DNA from 3 places in the Peribacillus sp. NPDC094092 genome. Region 1 is predicted to be linked to each of the others. Evidence: riboswitches for the same ligand, from Rfam matches in the RefSeq annotation. Region 1 holds a riboswitch; each other region holds the start of a gene.
The links. A riboswitch is a leader RNA that binds a small molecule or an ion and turns the genes downstream of it on or off. The one in region 1 is predicted to bind thiamine pyrophosphate.
Positions count from the first base shown of each region.

Region 1 (2,204 bases):
GGGCCGATTAAATCCAATATGGCCTTTAGAAAAGTGACGACTATCGCTGTCCCGCATTCGAAAGCATAAAGCCTTCCATTTATGAAAATGTCAAGGAGTGCAGCATGAGGGAGAACCCCTGGCTGAAGGGTAAAGGTGCCATCCTTTGAAAGGCGCCAATATTGTTTATTGGATTCCGATTCCTCAAGTGTGGAAAATTCTGCATCACTTTTATCCAACGCAATGGCTGCCGCAATGACTCGGTTTCGCAGTTGTATCTCGAAATTAAACTCTCCAAAGTTCCGGTATTCAAAAACGTTCGAATCCTCCGCCAGCGATTGAACAATTTCAAGCGATTTAGCAGGTGCTATTCCTGGTTGGATTTGACTGACATCTAACCATTTGTGATTAATCTTTATCATGATCATATCCACCTTTTGCTTATTTAAATGAACGGTTAATAAAACGGGTAAACAAAAATGTCTACATAATGCTCATTATATGAATGCCAGCAAGGAAGTGACTATTTGGAACGTTTCAGCGCCTTTGCAGCCGAGAATGATTGGAATGAAAAGTGGGCAGAAGTTTTTTGCTTTCATCGCAAAAGATGTTTTGCTGGATATCCTAGATGACTGGAATACCTTTCCAATTAGCGAGAAGAAGCAAATTAGTATTCCTTTTTCCCCATGAATTGATATAATGGGAGAGAAAAGTTCATATGTGCGAGAAATGTAGGGGGGCCGGTACTGCTGGCTGAGATTGCATCCTTTAGATGCTGACTCTTTGAACCTGATCTGGATGATGCCAGCGGAGGGAACATATTATGACTGACTTTCTGTTTTATATGTTAACGTCCGAATTCACCTTCGGGCGTTTTTTGCTTATTTATCCAGTATTTGAATGAACCCTGGAGCCCCGATATGGTTCCGGCATATGGATCTTATATGATGTGTAGGAGGATAATGACTTGAATAAATTCTTGCCACTGTTAACTTCGTTGTTCCTTTTGGCTGGATGCGGTGCAGGCGGAACGAATGAAAAAGAAGAAGCATCTAAAAATGAAGAATTAAAAAAAGTATCGGTCGTGCTCGATTGGACACCGAATACAAACCATACAGGATTGTATGTAGCCAAGGAAAAAGGTTATTTTAAAGAACAAGGTCTTGATGTGGAAATTATCATGCCAGGTGAAGCAGGAGCTGATAAGCTTGTCGCTTCAGGAAAATCTGAATTTGGCGTCAGTTACCAGGAGGGCATAACGCAGGCCCGTGTGCAGGGTGTGCCAATTGTTTCGGTAGCTGCCGTCATCCAGCATAATACCTCGGGATTCGCTTCCCCTGAAGCAAAGAACATTAAAACTCCCAAGGATTTTGAAGGGAAAACGTATGGTGGCTGGGGATCTCCGGTTGAAAAGGCCATCATGGATTCACTCATGAAAAAAGAAAATGCGGATGTAAATAAAGTGGATATAGTCAATACAGGAGACACGGATTTTTTCACTTCGGTTAAAAGGGATATAGATTTTGCCTGGATTTATTATGGATGGACAGGCATTGAGGCTGAATTGCGAAATGAGAAGCTTAATATGGTTTACTTAACCGAATACTCTGATAAACTTGATTACTATACGCCTGTATTGACTACGAATGAAAAGATGATAAAAGAAGATCCCGAGACTGTTAAAGCATTCGTTCATGCAGCATCGAAAGGGTACCAGTTTGCGATCAAGAATCCTGCTGATGCAGCAGACATGTTAACAAAGGCTGCACCGGATCTTGATGCAAAACTGGTGAAGAAAAGCCAGGAGTGGCTTGCAGACAAGTATCAGGATGATGCTCCGCGATGGGGTGAACAAAAGCTTGAAATTTGGAAGAATTACAGTGATTGGATGATTGAAAATAAGCTTCTTGAAGGTGATTTCGATCCTGAAAAGGCATTTACCAATGAATTTTTACCAAAATAGGAGGAAATGCAATGGCCAACTCATTAATTAGTATACAGATTATCCCTAAAGGGGAAAATGTCATCCCAATGGTCGATGAAGCAATCAAGATCATTGAAGAATCAGGTGTCAAGTATGAGGTTCACCCGCTTGAAACGACAATGGAGGGTGAGCTTTCCGAACTTTTTGCCGTGATAGAAAAAATGAATGTAAGAATGATTGAAATAGGATCGCCGAATGTCATTTCCCAAGTGAAAATATTATATCAGCCAAGCGGGATTAC
Region 1 is NZ_JBNNUC010000002.1:636,283-638,486, forward strand. Features, by position in the region: gene ACQKNS_RS12060 (protein-glutamine gamma-glutamyltransferase) at 1-401, opposite strand, end outside; TPP riboswitch at 703-812, shown strand; gene ACQKNS_RS12065 (ABC transporter substrate-binding protein) at 947-1,942, shown strand; gene ACQKNS_RS12070 (thiamine-binding protein) at 1,954-2,204, shown strand, end outside.

Region 2 (2,204 bases), on a different contig from region 1:
ATTTTCGGGATGATCATGATGAATTCCGAAAGATGGCCGGGATTGCACCAGGTTATCGGAAAGAAGCGTGGACGAAAGGGTTATTGGCATTAGGGATCGATGACCCGGAATTTGGGCTTGAACTGGCAGAACGTTTCCCTGCCGAGAGGCGCAAAAAACCATTTATCTATGAAGAAACATTCCGTGTTCTGGATGAATTAAAAGGGAAATATAAATTGCTATTGCTTACGAATGGATCTCCTGAACTGCAAAATACCAAACTTGAAATTACGCCTGAACTGGTTCCTTATTTCGACCAAATCGTGATTTCAGGCGCATTTGGACGAGGTAAACCGGATGCCTCCATTTTTGAGCATGCTTTGGAAATCATGGAGCTTGGTAAGGATGAAGTATTGATGGTCGGAGATAATTTAATGACCGATATCCTTGGAGCATCACGCGTAGGCATAAAGTCGGTTTGGATAAATCGCCATGATAAGGAACGGAATGAAGTGATTCCAACCTATGAAATCAAGCATTTAGAGGAGCTTTACCCAATCATTGAGAACCTGAGGAATTAAATGACGGTCCTCTCCAAATAACAAATTTTGGAGAATTGTAATGAAAATATTAGGTCTTTCAAATTATTTACAGAATGAAAAGGGTGAGATATAGTAACCCTGTAATCAATTAAATTATTCAGACTAGGGGTGTCCAATAAAAGTTGGGCTGAGAGAGAAGCGCTTTAGCTTCTTAACCCTCAGGACCTGATCTGGTTCATACCAGCGTGGGGAAGTTAGAATCTACTAAACAATGACATTTCAATTGGTCATTTCTGTAGCCATACTAACGTTAGCCAGGTCTTAAATAGGAGATCTGGCTTTTTCGTGCGAAATGGATTGGATTTTGTCCTTTTTAAATAACTTAAAAAGGAGAAATGAAATCATGATGAGTAATTCAGTAAATGACATGAACGTTTCAATCATGTCCAGCTTTGCCGGGAGTAAAAAAGTGTATGTTGAGGGATCTAGACCCGATATTAAAGTACCTATGCGTGAGATTAAGCTAAGTCCGACTACAGGGTCATTCGGCGAAGAGGAGAATCCGCCTTTACGAGTTTATGACACAAGCGGTTTTTATACGGATTCAGAATATCCCATTGATATTCGTAAAGGTCTTGCCCCGATTAGACGAAGCTGGGTCCTTGAAAGGGAAGATGTTGAAGAGTATGAAGGACGTGAAATAAAGCCCGAAGATAACGGGTATAAAAAAGAGTCACAAACCAAAGCAGAAGTTTTTCCGGGATTGAAAAGAAAACCATTGCGTGCAGTGAAAGGGAAAAACGTAACCCAGCTCCATTATGCCCGAAAAGGTATCATTACCCCGGAAATGGAGTTCATTTCGATCAGGGAAAATGTTACCCCTGAGTTCGTAAGAGAAGAGGTAGCTAGCGGGCGGGCGATCATTCCGGCAAATATTAACCATCCTGAAAGTGAGCCCATGATCATCGGGCGTAATTTTCATGTGAAAATAAATGCGAATATAGGAAATTCCGCTGTTAGTTCATCGATCGAAGCTGAAGTGGAGAAAATGACTTGGGCTACACGTTGGGGTGCAGACAATATAATGGATCTTTCCACCGGAAAGAACATTCACACGACACGGGAATGGATTATCAGGAATTCACCTGTGCCAGTCGGGACGGTTCCGATCTATCAAGCATTGGAAAAAGTGAATGGAGTCGCGGAAGATTTAAATTGGGAAGTTTTCCGGGATACATTAATCGAGCAGGCTGAGCAAGGTGTCGATTACTTCACCATACACGCCGGTGTGCTTTTGCGTTACATTCCCATGACAGCAAAACGAGTTACGGGAATCGTGTCCCGAGGGGGCTCGATCATGGCACAATGGTGCTTGGCCCACCACCAAGAAAGTTTTCTCTATACCCACTTTGAAGAGATTTGTGAAATCATGAAGGCGTATGATGTCTCATTCTCATTAGGTGACGGCCTCCGTCCTGGATCCATTGCAGATGCAAACGATGAGGCTCAATTTGCTGAATTGGAGACACTTGGGGAATTGACGAAGATTGCTTGGAAGCACGATGTTCAAGTCATGGTGGAGGGACCCGGTCACGTACCGATGCATTTGATTAAAGAAAATATGGATAAGCAGCTTGAAGTCTGTCAAGAAGCACCATTCTATACCCTGGGACCATTGACAAC
Region 2 is NZ_JBNNUC010000001.1:1,839,032-1,841,235, reverse strand. Features, by position in the region: gene ACQKNS_RS08770 (HAD family hydrolase) at 1-560, shown strand, start outside; TPP riboswitch at 676-790, shown strand; gene thiC (phosphomethylpyrimidine synthase ThiC) at 925-2,204, shown strand, end outside.
Region 2: another riboswitch for thiamine pyrophosphate. It lies ahead of thiC (phosphomethylpyrimidine synthase ThiC); the one in region 1 lies ahead of ACQKNS_RS12065 (ABC transporter substrate-binding protein).

Region 3 (2,204 bases), on a different contig from region 1:
AAATTCAGAAATTCCGGCTCCGGGAAATGATAAATGAAAAGATAATCGACAATATATAAGCAGCTTAACTATATCCATATTTACTAAATGTTGTAAGTGGAGGGGGACTAAGATGAATAAAAAAATAGCATTTATTACAGGTGCCGGAAGCGGAATTGGCAGGGAGATTGCAAAAAAATTGGCTTCTCGAAATTTTAACATCATCGTGGCGGATATAAATCATAAAAATGCTGAGGAAACGGTTTCTTTAATCGAAAAGTCGGGCTTTGAAGCAAGAGCGGTCCATTGTGATGTAACGAAATTAGAAAGTGTTAAAAAAGCCGTTGAAGAATCAGTGAACCATTATCGAAGAATAGATATATTGGTTAATAATGCTGGCTGGGATAAGGTGGAACCTTTTTTAAAAAGTGATCCTAGCACTTGGAAAAGGATTATCGATATTAATTTACTTGGGCAGATCCATGCTTGCAAGGAAATTTTACCTCTCATGATTGAAAATGGTTACGGAAAGGTAGTGAATATTGCATCCGATGCAGCTAGAGTAGGATCAAGTGGAGAGGCAGTTTATTCGGCTGCAAAGGGAGGGGTGATTGCCTTCACAAAAACGATAGCAAGAGAAATGGCACGTCACAAACTCAACATAAATTGTATTGCGCCAGGTCCTGCTGATACGCCCCTATTTCAAGAAATAGGCTCTTATAATGAAGGTATAGCAGGTGCCTTGGAAAAAGCGATTCCATTTCGTCGGTTAGCACAACCAGAGGACATTGCCAGTGCTGTTGCCTATTTCGTTTCGGAAGATGCAGGGTATATTACGGGGCAAACTCTTTCCGTAAATGGTGGATTAACAATGGTTTAATCAATCAAGTTAGGTGTTTATGCAAGACTGGATCTAAAAAATTAAGGTGAAAACTTTTTCTAATACGTTTGACAATTGGATTTATCGTGTTAATATAAAGGCAAATGGAAATTAAATATACAATTTGTACCACTAGGGGTGCTTTATTGGTAAAAGTTGATTTTACCGCAGAAGCTGAGATTAAAGATGACTTTAAGACCCTTAGAACCTGATCTGGTTTATACCAGCGTAGGGAAGTGGGGTCTGGAACAATACTTTTCTGTATTTTTTCAAGTACAACCACTTTCTTACGTTAAAGAAAGTGGTTTTTTGTTTGCAAAAAAAGGGGTGATAAAAGTTTTTTTTCTTTAAGATTCATTGAAAAATACAATTTGGAGGTAATGGACATGAAGTTTTCAGAGGAAATCCGTCGTGAAGTTGATCATATTTGGGAAGCTAGTTTTAATCACCCGTTTGTTGCAGGAATAGGAGATGGTACATTGCCATTGGAATGTTTCCGTTTTTATGTCATGCAAGATGCCTATTATTTATCTCATTTTGCTAGAGTTCAAGCTCTAGGGGCAGTCAAAGCTACAGATTTACATACAACAAGCAGGCTTGCCGGCCATGCACAAGGAACATATGAAGCGGAGTTGAAGCTTCATGAGAATTTTTCTGAGAGATTAGGCATCACAAAAGAGGAAAGGGAAAATTTCAAACCCGCCCCGACTGCGTACGCCTATACCTCCCATATGTATCGTGCAGCTTATTCGGGACATTTAGGGGATGTTATTGCAGCTATCTTGCCGTGTTACTGGCTGTATTATGAAATAGGCGAAAGGCTGCAAGGATGCACACCTGAAGAGCCGATTTATCAAGAATGGATAGCGGCGTACGGAGGAGAGTGGTTCCGCACTTTGGTGGAAGAACAAATTACGAGGCTTGATGAGATTGCTGAAAAAGTAACAGAGGAAGATAAGGAAAGGATGAAAGAGCATTTTATCCTAAGCAGCCAATATGAATACTCTTTTTGGGAAATGGCTTATCGTTTAGAGACATGGCCAGTGCATCAAGAAAAACTAGAAGTATAAAGGAGAATGAAATAATGAAAAAAGGATTGAAATTAACGGATATATTAGTCACGATCGTGATTGCGGTAGCATTCGGAATCGTTTACATCCTTTGGGGTTCGATTTATTATTCCGTTAAACCATTAGGATTACATTTGGACCAACTTATTTATGGAATGTGGTTTATAGCTGGCCCCGTCGCCTTTTTAATTTTACGGAAACCGGGTGTGGCACTTTTGGCGGAGATTGCTGCAGCTTCCGGGGAATTCTTTCTAGGTTCTCCTTGGGGGCTGACC
Region 3 is NZ_JBNNUC010000001.1:309,495-311,698, reverse strand. Features, by position in the region: gene ACQKNS_RS01455 (AMP-binding protein) at 1-59, shown strand, start outside; gene ACQKNS_RS01450 (SDR family NAD(P)-dependent oxidoreductase) at 113-859, shown strand; TPP riboswitch at 984-1,111, shown strand; gene tenA (thiaminase II) at 1,246-1,929, shown strand; gene ACQKNS_RS01440 (ECF transporter S component) at 1,944-2,204, shown strand, end outside.
Region 3: another riboswitch for thiamine pyrophosphate. It lies ahead of tenA (thiaminase II); the one in region 1 lies ahead of ACQKNS_RS12065 (ABC transporter substrate-binding protein).